DNA from 3 places in the Dehalogenimonas sp. THU2 genome. Region 3 is predicted to be linked to each of the others. Evidence: riboswitches for the same ligand, from Rfam matches in the RefSeq annotation. Region 3 holds a riboswitch; each other region holds the start of a gene.

The links. Region 3 has a riboswitch for molybdenum cofactor ahead of moaA (GTP 3',8-cyclase MoaA). Riboswitches for the same ligand answer to the same signal wherever they lie in the genome.
Region 1: another riboswitch for molybdenum cofactor. It lies ahead of ABFB09_RS04025 (hypothetical protein); the one in region 3 lies ahead of moaA (GTP 3',8-cyclase MoaA).
Region 2: another riboswitch for molybdenum cofactor. It lies ahead of ABFB09_RS05860 (substrate-binding domain-containing protein); the one in region 3 lies ahead of moaA (GTP 3',8-cyclase MoaA).

The regions. Positions count from the first base shown of each region.
Region 1 covers NZ_JBDLLU010000005.1:88,157-91,430, reverse strand. Annotated here, with positions in the region: gene ABFB09_RS04035 (ABC transporter ATP-binding protein) at 1-61, opposite strand, end outside; gene ABFB09_RS04030 (iron ABC transporter permease) at 71-1,027, opposite strand; gene ABFB09_RS04025 (hypothetical protein) at 1,086-1,619, opposite strand; molybdenum cofactor riboswitch at 1,727-1,868, opposite strand; gene ABFB09_RS04020 (bifunctional nuclease family protein) at 2,172-2,738, opposite strand; gene ppsA (phosphoenolpyruvate synthase) at 3,018-3,274, shown strand, end outside.
Region 2 covers NZ_JBDLLU010000009.1:5,455-8,728, forward strand. Annotated here, with positions in the region: gene ABFB09_RS05850 (electron transfer flavoprotein subunit beta/FixA family protein) at 1-96, shown strand, start outside; gene ABFB09_RS05855 (electron transfer flavoprotein subunit alpha/FixB family protein) at 163-1,140, shown strand; molybdenum cofactor riboswitch at 1,185-1,333, shown strand; gene ABFB09_RS05860 (substrate-binding domain-containing protein) at 1,411-2,328, shown strand; gene ABFB09_RS05865 (ABC transporter permease) at 2,335-3,051, shown strand; gene ABFB09_RS05870 (ABC transporter ATP-binding protein) at 3,055-3,274, shown strand, end outside.
Region 3 covers NZ_JBDLLU010000007.1:13,307-16,580, reverse strand. Annotated here, with positions in the region: gene ABFB09_RS04930 (MOSC domain-containing protein) at 1-373, opposite strand, end outside; gene moaC (cyclic pyranopterin monophosphate synthase MoaC) at 366-845, opposite strand; gene moaA (GTP 3',8-cyclase MoaA) at 851-1,840, opposite strand; molybdenum cofactor riboswitch at 1,873-1,992, opposite strand; gene ABFB09_RS04915 (tubulin/FtsZ family protein) at 2,146-3,274, shown strand, end outside.

The DNA of each region.
Region 1 (3,274 bases), on a different contig from region 3:
TGACGTCCCGGAACACGTCACCCTTACCGTATGAAAATGAAGCATTGGTGACGTTAATCATGACGGATGGTTACCATCCCCTTGCCTTGGTTCGCTTGATCAAATAGATGAAAAACGGACCGCCGATGAGAGAAGTTAAAATTCCCAGGGGGATTTCCGCCCCGGTAAGTGTCCGGGCGATATTATCTATCAGCACCAGGTACATGGCGCCTAGCGACAGGGAAACGGGAATCAACAGGTTGTGATTGGTGCCGACCAGCATTCTGCCGATATGGGGAATCACCAGTCCCACCCAGCCGATAATCCCGCTGACGCTGACTGCTCCCGCTGTAGCAATAGTGGCGAAAAAAATGGCCAGGCTCTTGGAAATCATGACATTAACCCCCAGCGCCCTGGCTTCCACATCCCCCATGGACAGGACATTCAGCCGCCATCTCATTAGAAGCAACCCTAAAACCCCGACCGCCATCGGTATGGCAGAGATCAGAATATCCGAGAATTGTGCGGTTGCCAGACTGCCCATCAACCAAAAAACGATACTCGGCAGTTGGTCATAGGGATCAGCCAGATATTTCAGGAGCGAAATCAGGGAAGCAAATATGGATGACACCACCACGCCGCCGAGTACCAGCATTATGGTGGGTGCGATTTTATAGGTCACACCGATCATGTAACTGAGCACGACCGCCAGCAGGCCGAAGGCGAAGGCAAACAAATAAATATATACCGCCTGACCCTGAAACAAGATTATAGCCAGGGCGGCGCCGAAACCCGCGCCTGAAGATACCCCCAGGATGTTGGAGCTTACCAGCGGATTGCGGAACATGCCTTGGAAGGACGCGCCGCTGACCGCCAGGCTGGCGCCTACCGCCGCCCCTAAAATTGCTCGGGGCAGCCGGATGTCCCAGACCACGTTGATATGCGTGGCCGGGACATCGGCATTCCCCAGACCCAGTTGGAAAGCCAGAGCTTGAAGCACTTCTGACACCGACAAAGGGTACCGGCCGATAAAAAGCGATACCAGCATAATCAAAAGCGGCCCGATAATCAGCAGGGCGAATAAACCCGGCTTTTTGAAGTTGAATTTACTCAATGACGGTGATCAGCGTCACATTGTCAGCCCAGTGTTTCGGCCCTCGGTTGTGATTCACCCACTTGACCAATCCGGTGCTGGCATTCAACGCTTCCCCGTCAACCATCCAGGCAAACCCTGCGGCAGCGGCATCGATCCTGTCCGGAGTAATTTCCACAGTGACGCCGGCACTCTCGATGGTAATAACTGTGAACGTTTTCAACCCGATGTATTCCAGCAGGTCGACGAGCAGGATACATTTGAAGGTGTGTGCCGGCAGGACATTATTCCCATCTTTGATGGCGGCGACGATATCTACCGGACCGATCTTTGCGGCGTCCTCATGGGTGATCGTAACCGGTGTTTTACCGATCACCTGGACGTTTACGCTCCATTGTACCTGGGGCTCCTGGGTGGTCAGTGGCGGCGCTGTTGTTTGCGCCGGCGCGGTTGTCTGAGGCGGAGTAATCGCTTCCGCATCGCCGCACCCGGCAACGCTCAAAGTCATTAAGGCTGCCATCAGCAGCAATACCATTCTGGTTTTCATCAACGTCCTCGCATCGTTATTATTTTCGTTCGATTCTTCAGGGGTAAACGGTACCGGAGAAAATAAAAAAAGAGTGCCCCAAAAAGAGAGCACTCTAAAATATATATTATTTAAACATAATTTCCCCTTTCCAATAATGGGAGGCACAGGCGTTTCCATCTGTACCCTCGGTCCTGACGGAGTCAGGACACCGTTTGCACCCCGTGACATCTGTTTTAGGTCAGTGCAAATTCGGAGATTATAAAATTGTTAATTTTCGGTCGATGCCGATTAGTACTGCCCGATATAGTACCAGATTTTGCCATAGACGTAGAGCGAAGTCAAATTCAAACAGACATTATTTAACCGTCACTGCGAGGAGCGAAGCGACGTGGCAATCTCATAGCCACCAGCCCTGGTTCCATGACGGAATCAACGATAAAACAAACCGTCATCGTGAGCCTCCGGCGAAACGATCTCAAAGCCGCCATAATCTGCTTGCCAGTTTCCCCGTGAATACCGTAAAAAAAGAGGGCGCTTGAAAGCGCCCTCTTCGGTCTGCCGTTTTAACCCCTACGATTTCCGCTTGTCGAAATCCTCAAGGTCGAGGTTGTCGATGAAATCGCGGAAGGCGCTCATCTTCTTGATCTCGTCCTCGCTGGCTTTTTTGCGCTTTTCGGAAACGTCGGCGGTGCCATCGATAGCTTCCAGCGCATCGGCGCCGCCTTCGCTCTCGCGTTCCAGGACGATGCCTGCCTTGTCCAGCACCGATTCGTCGGCGTAGATGGGCACGTCCACCCTGACCGCCAGCGCCAGCGCGTCGGAGGGCCGGGAATCTATCTCAAGCTGGTTGCCGCCGAAGTTGAGCAGTATCTTGGCGTAGAAGGTATCGTTCTTGAGGTCGTTGACGATAACGTGCTCCACCTTGGCGCCCAGCACCTCGATGGTCGTCGCCAGGAGGTCGTGGGTCATCGGCCGCTGCACCTGAATGCCTTCCTGCAGCCGGATGGCGATGGCCTGCGCCTCGGCGGAACCGATCCAGATCGGCAGATAACGCAGGGTATTTTTTTCTTTGAGCATGACCACCCGCTGATAATTCACCAGGCTGACACGTATGCTCTCAATGGTCATTTCTATCATTATTTTCGGGAGCCTCCAATGCGCGGTTAGCCTTGTTAAACCTGCCCAATTCTACCTTTATGGTCATGGGGTGTCAATGAAGTAAACACGTGTTGACGCCCAGCCGTGGTAGAATATTTCCGCGGGGATTAGCAAGGCTCTTCACAATGAGTCCGGTTTATAGTAGAATAGTTAGCCTTTGCCGATAAAAGGTCTACCGGAGTTTCCAAGAAAAGCGTCATACCCTGATTCAGGTGCGTACCCAGAAAACATCTAGCTGTCTGGAAGGAGACAAGAGGAATGCAGAAGACGCCGGAGGCGATTGTCTGGTTCAACCAGGTAACCAAGAATGACATTCCCATAGTCGGTGGTAAAGGCGCCAATCTGGGCGAAATGACCGCCGCAAAGATTCCGGTTCCTCCTGGCTTTATCGTAACAGCCAACGCGTATTATGATTTTATCGCTGCTTCCGAGTTGCAACCCCGGATCAAATCAGCGCTGGAAAACCTGGACGTGGAAGACTCCAAAGCCCTGACCGCCGCCGCCGGCGCGGTCAA
Region 2 (3,274 bases), on a different contig from region 3:
CAACGCGAAGCCAAATGTGAGATTATTTCCGGGGATACCCCGGAAGAACAGGGCGTCAACCTCGCCCTAAAATTGCGCGAACTGAAACTGATTTAATATTTCTCAATTTTTTCGAACTAAAGGCTCGCACTGAGCGAAGCGAATGTGAGAGGGTGAAATCCCATGAACCACAACAAAGGTATCTTAATCATCATCGAAGTCAAAGACGGCACACCATCATCATCCGCCGCCGAGCTTATGGGCGCGGCTCAGGCCATCGACACCGGATCGAACGAAGGTATCGACATACTGCTCATCGGCTCCAACGTCCAATCCGCCGCCACAATTCTCGGCAGCCTCGGCGCGACCAAGGTCTTCACCGCCGAGGCCGGCGCCATCATGGACGACACCGCAGCGACCATCGTCACCCGGCTGGCCAGTGATGTAAACCCCAGGTTCATCCTGATGGTGGAGAATGATCTGGGCCGGGACCTGGCGCCTTTGCTCGCCGCCAGACTCCAAACCGCCGCGGTAACCGACATCGTTGCCGTCCGCGCCGATGGTGATGAGATCGTATTCACCCGCCCGGTCTACGGCGGCAACGCCCTGGCTGATTTCATCATCGAGACCGGACCCGGAATCGCAAGCATCCGCCCCAAGGCGTTTTCCCCGGCAACCGTCAATGAAAATCGCCAAGCCGAGATCATCGAACTGCAGCCGGCTGACTCGACGACAGCGATCCGCGTCCTTGAACAGATCAAGATCAAAGAAGAAGGCCCCCGTCTGGAAGATGCCAAGGTGGTCGTCGGCGGCGGCCGGGGATTAGGCGGGCCGGAAGGTTTTACCCAGCTTAAGGAACTGGCCGACCTGCTCGGTGGAGGTGTCGGCGCCTCCCGCCCTCCTTGCGACCAGGGCTGGTGGCCGGAGAGCGGCCAGATCGGCATCACCGGTAAGGTGATCGCCCCTGAACTATATATTGCCGTCGGCATTTCCGGTTCAAGCCAGCACCTGTCCGGTGTTTCCGGCACCAAGACCCTAGTCGCCATCAATAAAGACGCCGAGGCCAACATCTTCAAGGCGGCGGCGTACGGCGTCACCGGCGACTGGAAGAAGGTACTGCCGGCGCTTATAGGCAAGGTAAAGGAGATGACCGGGAAGTGACATCGGTTGACCGGTACTAGTACCCTGTGTTAACATAGCTCTAATTTAATATCTGTCTCCGAAGTCTTGGAACCTAAATCCTTCTCCGAAGGCCATGGTGAAAAGACCGGTGGGTGGGGCAAACCACCCCAAGGGCGATGCTGAAAACGGCGCCGCCTCCCGCGATTTGGAAAGGAGAAAAAGCCATGACTGAGACATTGTCTGGCCGCGCACCTCCTTAAAAAAGAGGTGCTTTTTTATCGGGAAAATATAATGAATAAAGGGTGTGTTATGAAAAAATTCTGGTCAAAACTGGCAGCGGTGATGTTCTCACTGATGCTGATTTCTTTTGCCGCCATCGGTTGCGGCACCGAAACCCCCAACCCCGACCCTACTGCCACGGACGATGAAGGGCTGAGTGTTCTCGACCCGAGCATCAGGTTAAGGGTCTCCACCACCACCAGTCTGTATGATACTGGCCTGTGGGCGCTTCTGGAGCCCATGTTTGAAAAAAAATATGGCGTTGAAGTTGACGTCATGTCCAACGGCACCGGTATAGCGTTGGAATTTGGTAAACGCGGAGACGTGGATATCGTTGTTGTACATTCAAAGTCACAGGAAGAAGCTTTCATCGCCGGTGGTTTCGGCACTCAGCGTTATGTTTTTGCCAGCAACTATTTTGTCATTGTTGGCCCGGCTAATGATCCTTTAGGATTGAAAGGGTTATCTCCGGAAGCGGCTTTCAAAAAACTGGCTGACTCCGGTACAGCTAAATTTGTTTCCCGTGGTGACAATTCCGGTACTCACGCCAAAGAAAAGGCTATCTGGGCGGCTGCCGGCTTTAACTACGAGACAGTTCGTACTTCTGGCTCATGGTACATTGACGCCTCAGGCGGCATGGGTGCAACACTCCTCAAAGCCAAAGAGTTCGGAGCTTATACTATAGCTGATATCGGCACCTTCCTGGCGTACAAAGCCGATACCGGCTTGACCATAGCCGTTGACCAGGGGGCCATCCTCTTAAACGTGTATGCGGCCATTCCGGTTAACCCGGCGAATGTCCCCGGCGTTCGTAACGCTGAGGCAGCCAAGATCATGGCTGAGTGGTTGATGTCTAAGGAAATACAGGATATCATTGGACAGTACGGCGTTAAAGATTATGGCGCCCCACTATTCAACCCAACCTATGGCGTAGAACCGACAAGTTAGGATAAATTGGACGCAATTTGGCAAGGCTTGCAAAAGGCTGTTGAGCTGATCATATCGCTTGACTCTGAAGTTTTCGAGATTTCCTGGCGGTCGCTGAGCATATCAGCGACCGCCAGCGTAGTTGCGGCATCCATTGCGTTACCCTTGGGAGCCCTTATCTTTCACTCCACTTTCCGTGGAAAAAGGGCTCTCATCAGTTTCATCAATACCCTGTTCAGCCTGCCGACAGTTCTCGTCGGCCTGCTGGTCTTTATGCTGTTTTCCCGCGCCGGGCCGCTGGGTGAATTCGGTCTGTTGTTCACTCCCACCATCATGATTATCGGTCAGGCATTACTGGTAACTCCGCTAATGCTTGGCTTGGTAATCTCCGCTCATTCCGGTATTGACCGCCAGGCCAAGGAAACGGCCGTAGCGCTGGGAGCCAGTCGCTGGCAGATGGGTGTGATGATGATCAAAGAGGCCCGGTTTGCTATATTTACCGCCTTTATCCTGGGGTTCGGCCGCGCCATTTCCGAAGTTGGTTTGGCGTTGATGATCGGCGGTAACATCAGCGGATACACACGTGTATTAACCACTGCCATCTCTCTGGAAACCGGACGTGGCGATATTGAACTGTCTATTGCCTTAGGTATAATTCTGTTGGCGATTGCCCTTATCATCAATTTCGGGCTTGGCTGGCTTCAGCAACGAGAAATTCATATGATCAAAAGAGTGGAAGAATAGTCCATGTCTATTCTGCAGACCCACAATTTATCCCGACGATACAACCAGACTGAAGTCTTGAAAAACGTTATTCTAGACATTTCAATGGGAGAAACTTTAGCCGTCATCGGCCCTTCCGGAGCGGGTAAGAGTACACTGATCCGCCTTCTGGATCTGCTGGAATCGCCTTCATCCGGTAGTATCACACTGTTCAACCAAACCGTGAGTAACAAAACTGATCGTT
Region 3 (3,274 bases):
CCCCCTCCAGCGGCATGACGCACATGCCCACCTGCCGGTAGATCTGGCAGTGCTGGTGGCATTCCTTGCCGATCTGGGTGATCTCCAATTCCACGCCCCGTCCGGTCTTGAGACGGGTACCGATGGGCAGGGTCATCAGTTCTATGCCCTCGGTGGTCAGGTTCTCGGCGAAATCTCCGGGCGATAGTTCCAGCCCTTTGGCTCTCATTTTATCAATGCTGGAATTGTCCAGCAGGCTGATCTGCCGGTGCCAGCCCCGCGTGGCATGAGCGTCTCCCTGGAGACCGTAATCCGTCTCCAGTACACCACAGCCAATATCTTTCTTTTTGGTTCCTTTTTTAACGCTGGTGCAAACCGCGATGATCTTAGCCATTAGTTGTTCTCCTGTAGGCGCCGCTTTTGCCGCCTTCTTTGGATTCGAGGTAAATACTTGCGATGGTCATTCCTTTGTCCACCGCCTTGCACATATCATAAACGGTCAGCGCCGCTACGGAAGCGGCGGTCAGGGCTTCCATTTCCACACCAGTCTGGCCGGAGCATTTGACTTCAGCGGTTATCTTCAATCGGTCTGTATCGGCGAATTCGAAATCGACGGTAACACCTGTAATCATCAGCGGATGGCAAAGCGGTATTAGATCTGGTGTCTTTTTAGCCGCCATTATCCCGGCGATGCGCGCTGTGGCCAGCACATCCCCTTTTTTGATCTCCATCGCCTTTATCAGTTCGGCCGTCTCTGGTTTCATCGTGATTTCAGCTACTGCAACAGCGCACCGGTCGGACACGGCCTTGGCGGTGACATCGACCATTCGAGCCTGGCCGTGTTGATCCACGTGAGATAGTTCCATTGTCATCAGCCCCCTATCTGGCGCATCTGGCGGCCACCCACTGCGGCTTCTTCAAGGTAATGCCGTTCCGGCTTGGCCATGATCGCCTGTCGTAACAGAGCTTTCAATTCCGCTTCACCGCCGCCGTTTCTGATCGATGACCGGATGTCGATTTCCAGGTCGTTGAGTAAACAAGGTCGCAATTTGCCATCAGCGGTCAGGCGCAGCCGGTTGCATTGGCCGCAGAAACGATGGCTCACCGGCCGGATAAAGCCGATGGTGCCCTCGCCGGAGCCGAACGAATAGTAATTGGCCGGTCCGGCGCCGTTCAGGCAACAGGCCCATAATGCCCCTGCCGATGTTTCGATCCGGTCTTTTATCTCCGAAACGGTCAACACCGGTTCCGCGCCGGCGCCGTCGAAAGGCATATATTCGATGAACCTCACGTGCCAGGCTTCGTCCCGGGCCTTTTTGGCGAAATCGACGATCTCGTCGTCGTTGATGCCGGGCATGACCACCATATTGATCTTGACCGGCGACAAGCCCACCCGGTGCGCCTCAGCCATGCCTTTGAAGACATCGTGAAGGTTCTTCCCGCCGGTAATGCGGGTGAAGCGATCCGGTTGCAGGGAATCCAGGCTGACGTTGATCCGCTTCAAACCGGCTGCTTTTAGTTCGGCCGCCTGCGCTTCCAGAAGTGTTCCGTTGGTGGTCAGGGATATATCCTCAATACCCGGTATCGCGGTCAACAGGCTGACCAGATTAGCGACATACGGACGTACCAGAGGTTCGCCGCCGGTAAGCCGCACATGGGTTACCCCCATCTCCGCCGCCACCCGTGTGATACGGGCTATCTCTTCATACGACAGGATGTCGTTATGTCCGAGATGGGAAATTTCGCCGTCGGAACAATAGATGCATCGCAGATTGCAGCGGTCGGTGACCGATATCCTCAGGTAATTGACGCGGCGGTTGAAGGCATCGTAGGTGCCGGTGATGCAGTTGCCTTCAGTCATATTATTAAACAGCCTCCAATAAAGAGGCGGCAATATGCCATATCCGCCCTCCTTTCCAAATACGGGAGGCGCCGCCGTTTCCAGCGACACCCTGACCGGCCGCCTGCCATGTCGATTGATTTAGGCGAGGACAGCTCGAAGGGTAATCTGTCGACATTTTAGCACCAAGTACTAGTACCGGGCAAGCATGGTCGATAAATGACTCATTATAGATTCGACTGTGGCAAGCTTTTATAAAATCCTATTGACAAACCCGTCCCGCCCCTTTAGACTCAAGCCGAAATGCACTCAGGAGGAACCCTGAAATGAAGCTGATCATTGTCGGTCTGGGACAGGCCGGAGGCAGGCTCGCCGATGAATTCGCCCGGATGGCCATCAAAGCGCGTCAGGAGAGAAACTTACGCATTGCCACCGACATATTAGCGATCAACACCGATACCGCCGACCTTTCCTCATTGACCAAAGTTAAAAAAGACTCCCTTCACCGTATCCTTATCGGCGCCGGTCACACCGGCGGCCACGGGGTAGCCAAGATCTCAGAGACGGGCGCCGAGATCGCCAAAGAGGAGCGGGATAACCTCATTGGCATCATGAAGAAGAACGAACGCTTTTATGATGCCGACGCGCTGCTGCTCATGGCCTCCGGCGGCGGCGGAACAGGCTCGGGCGCACTTCCGATATTCGCCCGGGCGTTCAAGGAGAATTTTCGGGATAAGCCGGTGTACGCCATGGTGGCCTTGCCCTTCGAGCACGAGCGGCTGAATGAGGAGCGGGCTGTTTTCAATACCGCGATGTGCCTCAAGTCCGCCAATCAGGCCGCCGATGCGGTGATCCTCGTGGACAACCAGCGTTTCATCCGGAAAAGCCAGTCACTGGCCAGCAACTTCCAGAAGATCAACGAGATGATTGTCACACCTTTCTATAACCTGCTGTGCTCGGGTGAGGAACGCAAAGCCAAGTCAATAGGCACCTCGATTCTGGACACCGGAGATCTCAAGGAGACGCTGCGCGGCTGGACGGGCATCGGCTATGGCACGGTGCCGCTGGACTTGATCGTTTTACCGTTCGAGAAAACTCGTAACTACCTCAAGAAGAACTTTGAGAACCAGCGCGGTCTATATGCCATGGATGAGGCGCTGGCGGAGATGTCGGTCGCCTGCAACCCCGTTGACGCCGGCCGGGCTGGTCTGCTGGTTTCCGGGCCCGCCCGTGAGATCAGCGTCGAACTGGTCAAAGACCTCTCCGAACGCCTCAGGGAGGTAGCACCGGCGGCGCAGCAGCGCCTTGGTGACTATCCGCGGGAACGCGGAATCCTGGATGTAACGTTGATGCTGTCCGACCTCTCCGAGGTACCCATCCTACGTCAGTTCTACCAGGAATCAACGGAACTGGCGGCGGAGTTCAAGGAGCGGCAGAAGTCCCGCGCCCTGAAAA